One region of the Janthinobacterium salmonicoloratum genome, then DNA from elsewhere that is predicted to be linked to it. Evidence: predicted binding sites of a transcription regulator. Region 1 holds the regulator's gene; each other region holds the start of a gene.
The links. Region 1 encodes FNR, which switches genes on or off when oxygen is low (the NO sensors DNR and NnrR bind a similar motif). Its sites were predicted from a motif close to TTGATNNNNATCAA; they were not measured.
Positions count from the first base shown of each region.

Region 2: ACQ4WY_RS00615 (XrtA system polysaccharide chain length determinant) is a predicted target of FNR. The motif match lies at 1,409-1,422, and genes of this name have one in related genera.
Region 3: ACQ4WY_RS00335 (hemerythrin domain-containing protein) is a predicted target of FNR. The motif match lies at 1,991-2,004, and genes of this name have one in related genera.

Region 1 covers NZ_JBNYXV010000002.1:722,633-726,558, forward strand. The annotation lists gene ACQ4WY_RS16430 (response regulator) at 1-1,848, opposite strand, end outside; gene fnr (fumarate/nitrate reduction transcriptional regulator Fnr) at 2,088-2,846, shown strand; gene ACQ4WY_RS16440 (FixH family protein) at 2,850-3,374, opposite strand; gene ccoG (cytochrome c oxidase accessory protein CcoG) at 3,429-3,926, opposite strand, start outside.
Region 2 covers NZ_JBNYXV010000001.1:138,736-142,661, reverse strand. The annotation lists gene ACQ4WY_RS00625 (N-acyl amino acid synthase FeeM domain-containing protein) at 1-485, opposite strand, end outside; gene ACQ4WY_RS00620 (XrtA/PEP-CTERM system exopolysaccharide export protein) at 686-1,309, opposite strand; gene ACQ4WY_RS00615 (XrtA system polysaccharide chain length determinant) at 1,570-3,099, shown strand; gene ACQ4WY_RS00610 (XrtA-associated tyrosine autokinase) at 3,120-3,926, shown strand, end outside.
Region 3 covers NZ_JBNYXV010000001.1:77,055-80,980, reverse strand. The annotation lists gene ACQ4WY_RS00345 (DUF1439 domain-containing protein) at 1-380, opposite strand, end outside; gene ACQ4WY_RS00340 (hypothetical protein) at 588-1,502, opposite strand; gene ACQ4WY_RS00335 (hemerythrin domain-containing protein) at 1,538-1,981, opposite strand; gene prsR (PEP-CTERM-box response regulator transcription factor) at 2,087-3,439, opposite strand; gene prsK (XrtA/PEP-CTERM system histidine kinase PrsK) at 3,452-3,926, opposite strand, start outside.

The sequences.
Region 1 (3,926 bases):
TTCGGCCGGCTGCGCCAGCATGTCGAAGGGCACGCTGAACCAGAAGCGGCTGCCCTTGCCTTCGCTGCTGGCGACGGCGATGTCGCCGCCCATCATGTGGATCAGCTGCTTGCTGATGGCCAGGCCCAGGCCCGTGCCGCCAAAGCGCCGCGTGATGCTCTGGTCGCCCTGCGAAAACGCGGAAAACAGCTGCTGTTGCTGCAGTTCCGTCATGCCGATGCCCGTGTCGCGCACTTCGAAGCGCAGCCAGGCGCGTCCGTTTTCGCTCTCGGCCAGGCTGACGGCCACCACCACTTCGCCGCTCTCGGTGAACTTGATGGCGTTGCCGGCCAGATTGACGAGAATTTGCTGCAGGCGCTGGGCGTCACCCACGAGGCGCCGCGGCACGTCGGGCTCGACGGCGATGGCCAGTTCCAGCTCCTTTTCGCCCGCATTCATCGTCATCGTCGTGGCCAGGGTATTCATGACTTCGTCGAGGTCGAATTCGACGGGCGACAATTCCATGCGGCGCGCCTCGATCTTTGAATAGTCGAGCACGTCGTTGAGGATGCCCAGCAGCGACTGGCCTGCCACTCTGACCATGGTCAGATACTTGCGTTGTTCCGTGTCGAGCCTGGTATTGCCCAGCAAATACACCATGCCCAGCACGGCATTGAGGGGCGTGCGGATTTCATGGCTCATGTTGGCCACGAAATCGCTCTTCGCGCGGTTGGCCGCCTCGGCCCGGTCGCGCTCCTGTTCCAGCTCCGCCGCGCGTACTTCGAGTTCCTGCTGCAGACGGTCGCGTTCGCTCATCAGGCCGTTGAACGCTTCCGTCAGTTCGCCGATCTCGTCGCGCTGCCGCACCGGCACGGGGGTGAAACGGCTGCCGCTGGTACGCAGGGCCAGCAGGGTATCGCGCAAGCGCACCAGCGGCGACAGCAGGCGCACGGTGACCCAGCCCAGTACGGCCGCGGCCAGCAGCGAAGCGAGGATGCTCCACAGCACCAGCCGGGACAGCACGCCATCGAAGGGTTCGAAGGCATCGTCGATGGGCAGCGAGGCGGCCAGCAGCCAGTTCACCGATTTCAGGCGCTTGAAGCTGTTGACGGCCGTGATGCCGCGGCTGTTGGTGCTGACCATGCTGCCTTCGCCATCTTCCTTCAGCAACTGGGTGGTCGTCAGGTTGGCGTTCGGCTTGCGCGGCTGCAGCAAACGGCTGGTATCGGGGTGCAGCACATAGCGCGGCACGGCGCCGCGCGTGAGAATGAAGTAATAGCCGCTCTTGCCGATCTTTTCCGAGCGCAGGCGGCCCAGCAAGTTGTCCTTGTACAGGCGCAGCACGCCGATCACGACCCCGGCCACCTGGCCATCGGCGGCCAGCACGGGCGCGACCATCTGCACGATGGGCATGCCGCTCGACTTGCCCAGCATCGGTTCGGTGATCATGGGCTGGCGCGTGCGCAAGACGGTCTGGAAATACTCGCGCTCGGCGACGTTGATGCCGGCGCGCCCCGCCACTTCCGGCATGTCGGCCACGATGGCGCCATGCGCATCGAGCACCAGCACGTCATCGAACAGCACCAGCATCGAGCGGCGCGCATAGTATGCGCGCAATTGGGTGGGCTGGGCGATCAGTTCCGGCGGCTGCTGCCTGGCCGTCAGGGTGACGATCTGCAGCAGCATGCCCAGCTTGTCGTCGAGCTCGGCAGCGGTGCGGCTGATCAGGGATGACTGCTGGCTCAACAGCACTCGGGTGAAGTCGTCGCGCATGTGCTGCAACTGGATCATGGTGACCAGCGCGATCATGGCGATCGAGGTCAGGCTGGTGGCCAGCGCGACTTTTGCTTTAATGCCGAGAGGCTTCATGATTTCCTTTTCAGTACCGGGCGGCACAGGCGGCAGATAATGCTGACGGGAATTTTCCTATCAATGCCTCAGCTTGGCAAGCGCCACCGCATAAATTGCCCGCCCCGTATGGGCTTTTGACGATGTTGCCATATAATTAAAGGCTGGACGTCGTTTATTCGCCGAAATTACGGTGAAATTGGCACACGGCAACCCTGTATGCAGTAAACTTGTTATTGCATTTTATAAAAGGTAATGACATGACTGAAGCGCTACTCACTCCAACCTTGCCCACAGTGAACGTGGAAGCGTTGCGAGCGCGATGCTCGACCTGCAGCATGCATCAATTGTGCCTGCCGATGGGCCTCGATGTGGGCGACATGGACAGGCTGGACCAGATCATCGGCCGCCGCCGCAAGGTCGCGCGCGGCGCCTCGCTGTTTCGCATCGGCGACTCGTTCCAGAACCTGTATGCGATTCGCCTGGGGCACTTCAAGACGTACCAGATCAATCCTGGCGGCGAAGAGCAGGTGACGGGTTTCCAGATGGCCGGTGAATTGCTGGGCATGGACGCCATCAGCGCAGACCGCCACCACTGTAATGCGGTGGCGCTGGAAGACAGCGAAGTATGTGAAATTCCGTTTTCCAGCCTGGAACAATTGCTGGGCAATATGCCGACCCTGCTGCGCCATTTTCACCGCATGATGAGCCAGGAAATCACGCGCGAGCAAAGCGTCATGCTCTTGCTGGGCAATATGCAGGCGACGCAGCGCTTTGCCGCCTTCATCGTCAACCTGGCCTCGCGCTACGAGGCACGCGGCTATTCGGGCAGCAATTTCCAGCTGCGCATGTCGCGCGAGGAAATCGGCAACTATCTGGGCCTGACCATCGAGAGCGTCAGCCGTCTGCTGTCCAAATTCAAGAAGGAAGGCTGGCTGCGCGTGTCGAACCGCGAGATTGAAATCCTGCAGCCGGCCAAATTGAAGGCCATTACGGCCGGTACTGACGTCTGCAAATAAGCTTTACAGCTCTGCGTCAGCATGCAGCGCGATGCTGCGCTGCAGTGGCCAGGTCCAGATGCCTGACAGGCGCCACTCGCGTTTGTCGTTTTCCACCAGCACTTGCCAGCGGCTGCGTTCGAGCATCGGCAGCGCTACGGAAAAATTGCCGGCCGCATCGGGCTGCACCAGCAGCTTGATATCCTTTTCCGGCAGGGTCGCATGCGCCAGGTGCAGCTGCAGCGGCGCCTGATAGGCCTTGCCGAAGCTGTGCACGGAACCACTGAGGCTCGCCTGTGCCACGTCGTACGACAGGCTCGTATCCATCGCCAGGTCGCTGGCGATCGTGTCGCGCTTCAAATCCTGGTTGATCGCTTTGCCCTGCTTGTAATAATCGCCCACCACCAGCGCATCGGGCTGCGTAAACGCGATATAGCCCATGAAGCTGCCGACGACCACGGACAGGCCGGGGCCGATCATCAGCAGCCATGGCCAGCGATGCTTGTACCACGGTGCAACGGGTGCTTGCAGTTTCAGACTGTCGGACATGATATTTCTCCTGTTTAATCAGCCAGTCCCCATGCGGGGACCGGCCTTCCTACATTAGCGCGGTACGATGAATACCGCGCTTTCACGCACATGCAGCGATGGGTCGTCCAGCGAGTGCAATTCGATCGCAATCTTGTTCGAACCCTTCTCGCCGACGCCGTGCGGTACGCGCAGGCGGATCGGCCAGCCCAGCGTTTCCGTCGGCTGCAAGGTCACTTCTTCACGCGTCAGCAAGGTCAGGCCCGGCAAGCCGGAAGCGCTGATTTTAAAATGCTGGGTTTGCTCCGACGTATTCATGATCTGCAAGCGGTAGACGTTTTCGATCATGCCGTCCTCCACTTCGCGTCCCATCGAACCGCGGTCGCGGATCACGTCCATTTTCAAGGGCGTGCGCAGCGCCAGCGAAGTACACACGGCGATGATGATCAGGGCCAGGATGGAAGTGTAGATCAATACGCGCGGGCGCATGGCGCGCTGGCGGATCTGCTTCGAATTGAAGTTGTTTTCCATCGCATGGTCGGTACTGTAGCGTACCAGGCCACGCGGCCGGTC
Region 2 (3,926 bases), on a different contig from region 1:
TAATCCGTAAATTCGTGAATATTGTGGGCATAAATATAAGAAATATGAATCAGCGCCGCAAACACGCGCTTGCTCACGCCCTTGTCGATGGCCAGGCGCGACGGTTCGCACAGGCGCCGGCCCTCTTCACGCAGCACGTCGAGCTTGTCGCGGAAATTTTCATCGGCAGGCAAGCCCGTCTCATCATTATCCAGGCACAGGGTCATGGTGCCGACGGTGCTGCCCGCCGTTTCCGCAAACAGGGTGATTTTATTCAGGGCATGCGCACTGCCGGGATCGACGGCATAGCCTCGCCAGCCGTACATCTTGCGGATCAGCAAACTGGCCGCTTCGCGCCGGCCACGCGAATTGGCCATGCGGATATGAAAGCGCTGCAGGTCCAGCTCGTGCTCCATGGCAGGATCGATCTGCCCCTCGCCCACCACCAGGTCACTGAGGGTACCTGGCGTGTCGAAGGAAATAATGGGTTCATCTTGAAAGCTCATCTTGTCCTCACGTTCATCGGCAGCCGTCGAGACGGACTGAAGCCAATGCCTTGTGACAAGAGAAAAACTGAAGAAGTTCCCACACCCGGCAAAAAAAACAGAAGAAATATGCTATTCAGTCGCAAATTTACACGCTGAAATTTGCCGAAAAGTATAAAAAGACAAATATAAGTGCTGTTTTGATATTGTTGAGATCGCTTCTAAAAGAAGCTCTCCGGTATCAGCAGCACGTCACCCGGCCGCATCATGACATTGGCGGAAATATCGCCTTCTTTCAATAAATCGTCGAGCCGGACGCGCAACTGCTGCTGGCTGCCTTCGCGCATGCGGATGATGCTGGCCTTGTTGCCGGCCGCAAAATCGGTGATGCCGCCCACGGCGATGAGCACGTCCATCAGCGACATGCCCAGACGGTACGGCAGCGCCTGCGGCTTGGCCGCCTCGCCGATCACCCGGATCTGCTCGCCATACGGCCCCGAGAAATTGGTGACGATGACCGTCACCACGGGCTGCTGGATGAACTTGCTCAAGGCTTGCTCGATGTCGCGCGCCAGCTGGGTCGAAGTCTTGCCGCTGGCGGCCAAATCCTCGACCAGCGGCGTGGTGATCTTGCCGTCCGGCCGCACGGCCACCGTCAGGGACACTTCCGGGTTGCGCCAGACGATGATGTTGACGGAGTCACCCGGTCCGATCAGGTAGTCATGCATGGGCGCGCTGTCGTCGGCCGGTGCCAGCGGAGGGGACGTGCGGCAGGCGCCCAGCAGGCTGCCAGCCAAGGCCAGGCCCAGCGCGTTACAGACAAATGCACGGCGAAACGGATTCATGCGGAGCCTCTTCGAGTCGATGGCGCGTCCATGGCCGGCCCCGCAGAACCAGCCTGGGCCGCGAACCTCCTATGATTATTAAAACCCGGCAAGTGAACCTTGAGGCGTATCAAGAAGCAATCATCTTGGGAAATCTTGCCTCACAGCCGCCCTATACTTTGCTTACCCAACAGGCAAGCATTTCTTGCAAGATACCGCCGTTGTCCGCGCCGCGAACCCATCTACCGTGCAGCACCGCACCGTCACCTGAAGGAAGCGACATGGAGCAATTGATACAGCAACTGCTTTCCAGCCTGAAAGGCATCTGGAAATACCGCTGGCATGCGGTCATGGTGGCGTGGCTGGTGGCCATCGTCGGCTTCATCAGGGTGATCACCCTGCCAGACGATTTCCAGACGTCGGCACGCGTGTTTGTCGATACGCAAACCATCCTCAAGCCGCTGATGGCCGGCATGACCAGCGTGCCGAACACGGAACAGCAGGTGGCCATCATGAGCCGCACCCTGCTCAGCCGCCCGAATGTGGAGCGCGTCATGCGCATGGTCGACCTCGACCTGGACACGAAGACCGTGCGCGAGCACGAGGCCCGGCTGGATGAACTGATGAGCCGCATCAAGATTACCGGCACCAACGCCTATGACATCTACACCATCAGCTACAGCGGACGCGACCCGAAGCTGGTGCGCGACGTCGTGCAAAGCCTGCTGACCATCTTTGTCGAAGGCAGCTTCCAGGGCAAGAAAGGTGATTCACAGAAGGCGGTGCAATTCATCGACGAGCAAATCAGGAATTACGAGGACAAGCTGAGCGCGGCGGAAAACCTGGTGAAGGAATTCAAGATCCGCAACAACCTGCTGCTGCCGCGCCAGGGCATCGACTATGGCAGCCAGCTGCTGATGTCGTCCGATAGCCTGAACAATGCCAAGCTGGAACTGGTCGAGGCGGAACAAGCGCGCAAGGCCATCCTGAGCCAGATCGAGGGCGACGAGCCCGTGCTCGATTTGGAACCGAACGCGGCGGCCATCACGAATCCCGAACTCGACGAACGCATCGCTTCGCTCAACAAGAACCTGGACAGCTTGCGCATGCAATTTACGGAATTGCATCCTGACATCATCTCCTCGAAGCGCCTGGTGGCCCAGCTGGAAGAACGCAAGATCGAGGAAAGCAAGCTGAAAACGGCGGCCGGCGACCCGGGCAAGAACTACAGCCCCATGCTGCAGCAGCTGAAGGTGGCGCTGACGGACGCGGACGCGAAGGTGGCGGCCATCAAGGCCCGCGTGCAGGAATACAACGCGCGCAATGAGCGCCTGCTGGCGCAGAGCAATGCCGTGCCCGAAGTGGAATCGCAGCTGGCGCAGCTCAACCGCGACTACATCATCAACAAGGAAAACTATGAAAAGCTGATCGGCCGGCGCGAAGCGGCCAAGCTGTCGGGCGAACTCAGTTCCACCACCGAAATGATGGCCTTCAAGATCATCGACCCGCCCACGGTGCAATATGCGCCCGTCGGCCCGAACCGCCCGCTGCTGTTCAGCGCGGCGCTGGGCGCGGCCTTGGTGGCCGGCGTCGCTACGGCCCTTCTGATCAGCCAGGTGCGCCCCACCTTCCTCAGCCCCGCAGAACTGCGCGACGCCACGGGCTTGAACGTGCTGGGCACGGTATCGATGAACTGGACGGCGCTGCAGCAGGTGCGCCGCCGCCGCGCCCGCTATGGCTTCGGCGCCTGCCTGGGCAGCCTGTTCGTGCTGTACGGCGGGGTCATGACGGCCGCGCTGCTGAAATTCTAGACCACGCCACGGGAGCGACGATGAGCAGCAAGAACAGCGGCATGCAGGAACCCACCATTCTGGGCGTAGCCGAGGCCAGCGTGCCCTATGGCACGGATGGCACGCATGGCGCGACTGCGGCCCAGTCGCCCCGGTACCGCCCCCTGAATCTGGCCCGGTTGGCGGAGCAAGGCATGCTCACGCACGATGGCGGGCGCAGCTCGGTGGCCGAGGATTTCCGCATCATCAAGCGCCCGCTGCTGCGCCAGGCGCGCGCCAGCGGCGCCGAGGCCATCCGCCACGGCAACCTGATCGTCGTCACCAGCGCCATGCCGGGCGAAGGCAAGACCTACTGCGCCGTCAACCTGGCCATGAGCATTGCCATGGAAATGGATATCACGGTGCTGCTGGTCGATGCCGACGTGGCGCGCCCGTCCGTGCTGAAAGTGCTGGGGCTGCCGTCCGAGCCGGGGCTGATGGACGTGCTGCTCGACCCCCAACTGGCCATGGGGGACGTGATCCTGAAAACCAACGTGGCCAACCTGAGCATCCTGCCCGCCGGGCGCAGCAACAAGCACGCGACGGAATTGCTGGCCAGCCGGGCCATGAGCCGCCTGCTGGCTGAAATCGCCAGCCGCTACAGCGACCGCGTTGTCGTCTTCGATTCGCCTCCCCTCCTGATCACCAGCGAGGCGCACGCGCTGGTGGGGCAGATGGGACAAGTAGTGATGGTGGTCGAGGCCGAAACGACGACTCAGCACGCCGTCAAGGAAGCGCTGCGCCAGATCGAATCGTGCGAACACATTCATTTGATCTACAACAAGACCAAATCGTTCCCCGGCAACGAC
Region 3 (3,926 bases), on a different contig from region 1:
TCGATGGTCACCTTGTCCACGCTCGCTTCGCTCAGGTAGACGGCGTTGCGCTGGGCGTCCAGCACCAGGCGGCCCGACATGGCCAGGCTGCCGCGCCAGGTCTGGCGGATGAAGGGCGGCAGAACGCTGGCGTCCACGCTGAGGGCGACTCTTTCGCGCTCGGGCTGCAGCGACAGCTGCGGATGGGTCAGCTTGACGTCCAGCACGGACAATACGCGCTTGTCGATGGGAAAGCGGCGCTCCAGGCCTTGCTGCATCTTGCTTAGCGACACATTCACGTCGCGCGGGCCGATCAGGGTGGAACACGAGGCCAGCACCGTGCAGGCAAAGGCAGCGATGGCGGCGGTTTTCAGCAAGGGACGGAAAGCGGTCACATTCATGGATAGTCTCGGTGGAAAGATGGCGCCATCTTACACATGCGGCCGCTTTCACGCAAAAACCGGCGCCCAACTTGTAGCGGGCGCCGGTTCTCATGTTTGCCTTGTTAATGTACGAACAGGGCGATCAGTATGACGATGGGCAATGGAATGCCCAGCAGCAGCAAGAGGATGGAACGCATGGCACTCTCCTAGATTGAAATGGATGATTTAAATGGTCACGTGGCGCAGCACGCGCTCGTGGTCGCGCTGGCGGCCGCCAAATGTTGCCGCCAGGCTGGCCACGAAAGCGCCCAGCAGCAAGGCGACGAACATCCACAGCGCAGTGTGGGCACCAGCCTTGCGGGCCGCTTCGGCCGCTTGCTGGGCATGAGCCTTGGCATCGGCGGCGGCCTTGGCGGCGCGAGCGTAGACGGCGTCGACTCGCGCTTCCGCTTCAGCCTGCGTCAAGCCCGTGCGGCTGGCCACGACCTGGCCCAGGTAGGCCCGGTCATCGGCGGCCAGGCTGCCCGTGGAAATGCCCGTGGCGAAGATCTTGCCGATTTCCACGCGCTGGTCGGCGACGCTGACATTGGCCGAGGGCGCTGCCGGAGCCGGCGCGGCGCGCAGCAGCATGTCCGAGAAATAGTCGAGCGGATTGGCACTGCTGCCGCCCTCGCCCGCCTTGGCGCCGGCAGCCCCGGCACCTGCCGCTGCAGCCGGGCCAACTACCGCCGCCACGCCGCTGCCCGCATCGATGGCGCCGCTCAGCACGGCGCGCGTGCCGCCGGCCAGTACGGCCACGGTGATCAGGGTCGCTACGGCCCAGGCCAGCAAGCCGTGCGCCGTATCGCGGAAGTGCACTTCATCCGTGTGGATGGCACTCCATTTCACGCGCAGACGGCCTGCCATGTAGCCGCCGATGCCGGAGGCGGCCAGTTGCATGAAAGCCAGCCAGGCGATCGTCGACACACCGATGGCCGCGGCGTTGAACGACCACGGCGACACGGACGACAGGCCCAGGCCCACGCCGAGGATCAGCAGGATGAAGGACAAGGCGGCCGCAGCGGCGGCGCCCGCCAGCACAGCGCCCCAGGACACGCCCGGATTGTTCAGGTCCGATACGGACAATTGTGTAGCTTGCATGGAATACTCCCTTGGTTGTTGATTTTTTAAACCGGTCAGGCGGCCACACCCGTCAGCTGTTCCTTGCGCGCGGCCATTTCCCGGCCCAGCGCGTCGAGATCGACGGCCGTATGGCGCACTTTGGGAAACATGTCGCCCTCTTCTTCCTTGACGTGGTGTTCGATCTGCTCGGACAGCACCTTGACCTTGGCGTCGAACAGGTCGTCGGCGGGATCCATCGCTTCGAGCTGCGCGATGAGTTCCTTGGCGCTCGCGTGCTCAACGAGGGCTTCATCCATCAAGTCGCCATCGTGGATGGGCCGGCGCACGGCCGGGTAGAAGATTTCCTCTTCCAGCTGCGTGTGCACGGTCAATTCCTGGCATATCTGGTCGGCCAGTTTTTTCTTGGTGGCGAATGAGCGGTCGCTCAAGCCTTCATATTGGGCAAACAAGGCTTTGACGGCCTTGTGGTCCTGCATTAATAAACTGATCGCATTCATGGCGCCTCCTTGTTGTAGATGAAACAAGGATGCGCCATAGCGGCGCCAGCGTATGTGCGACGCCTTACACAAACTTGATATTCAATTCATATCAGTATCTCGCGGTTACTTGATGCCGTGATGTCCCATCAGGTCGTACAAGGTGGGCCGGCTCACGCCCAGCAGCTCGGCCGCCTTGGCGATATTGCCGTCGGCCCGCGCCAGCGAGCGCACCATGACCTTGTATTCGGCCCCTTCGCGGGCCTGGCGCAGGTTCAGCGGTTCATCCTGGGGCGCCTGGGCGCTGGCGGGCAAGCCCAGGTCGTCGGCGGCGATCTGCGGCCCGTCGCACATGATCACGGCCCGCCTGATGCAGTTTTCCACCTCCCGCACATTGCCGGGCCAGCCATAGCTTTCGATCAGTTGCAGCGCATCGGCGCTGAAATGCAGGTGGCTCCGGCCTTCGCTGGCGCAGAACTTGTTCTTGAAATGCTGCGCCAGCAAGGTGCAATCGCCGGCCCGCTCGCGCAGCGGGGGGATGCGCAAGACGATCTCGCTGAGGCGGTAAAACAGGTCTTCGCGGAAACGTCCCTGCTCCGCCAGCACTTTTAAATCCTGATGCGTGGCGCAGACGATGCGCACGTCGACGGCGATCTCGGTGCGACCACCGACCCTTTCGATAACTCGCTCCTGCAGGAAGCGCAGCAATTTCGCCTGCAGCGCCATCGGCATGTCGCCGATTTCATCGAGAAAGAAGGTGCCGCCGTGGGCCAGTTCAATCTTGCCCAGAGTTTGCCGCGCCGCGCCCGTAAACGCCCCCCGCTCATAGCCGAACAACTCGCTTTCCAGCAAGTTGTCGGGGATGGCCGCGCAATTGATGGCAACGAAACGCTGGGCGTGGCGACTGGACAGCGCATGCAAGCCCCGCGCAATCAGTTCCTTGCCGCTCCCCGAATCGCCAAGCAGCATCACGCTGGCCGACGAGGGCGCCACTTTTTCCACGCTGCGGCACAGTTTGAGCATGCCCGGGTCGCGGCTGATGATACCCGCCAGGGGCGAGTCCGCCTGCGTCTGCAGCATGCGGCGGTTTTCCTGCTGCATCGCGTGCAAATAGAACGCGCGGGCGATGACCAGGCCCAGCATGTCGGCGTCGAATGGTTTCTGATGGAAATCGTAGGCGCCCAGCGCAATGGCTTTCAGGGCATGTGCCCGCTCCTGGTTACCCGAGAGGATGATGACTTTCGTGTCTGGCGCCAGCGCGAGGATTTGCTGCAGGGTGGCCAGGCCTTCCGTGGCGCCGTCCGGATCGGGTGGCAAGCCCAGGTCCATCGTCACGACGGCCGGCTGGTGGCGCCGCACCAGCGCCAGCGCCGCCTCGCGCTCGCCCGCCAGCAAGACTTCGTAGCCGTCAAAACTCCAGTGCAACTGCTTTTGCAGGCCGGGATCGTCTTCGATGACCAGCAGTTTTTGTTTGCCCATGGCACTCCTTTGCTATGCCGCGTGCAGCGGCAGGATCACGCGAAACGTCGTGCCCACTTGCGGCTCGCTGTGCACTTCCAGGCTGCCGCCCACTTCGCGCAGATATTCGCGGCTTTCAAACACGCCAATGCCCATGCCCGCCGTCTTGGTCGTGTCGAACGGTTTGAACAAGCGCTCGCGGATGAACTGTTCGCTCATGCCCTGCCCTGTATCGTCGAGCTCAACGATGGCCGTGTGCTGTACACGCCGCAGCCGCACGGCCACCTTGCCATCGCTGGCCGTCGCCTCGATGGCGTTCTGGATCAAGTGGCCCAGCACGCGCTCCAGGCGCGCGCGGTTGGCCAGCACCGTCAACTCGCCATCGACGATTTCCAGGCACGGCGCCGGCGCCAGGCTGGCCTTGGCCGCCACGGCCTGGCGCAGCAAGCCATCGAGCAGCAGCGGCGCCAACGCTTCCGGTGCCTCGCCGCGCGCCAGCTTTTGTAGC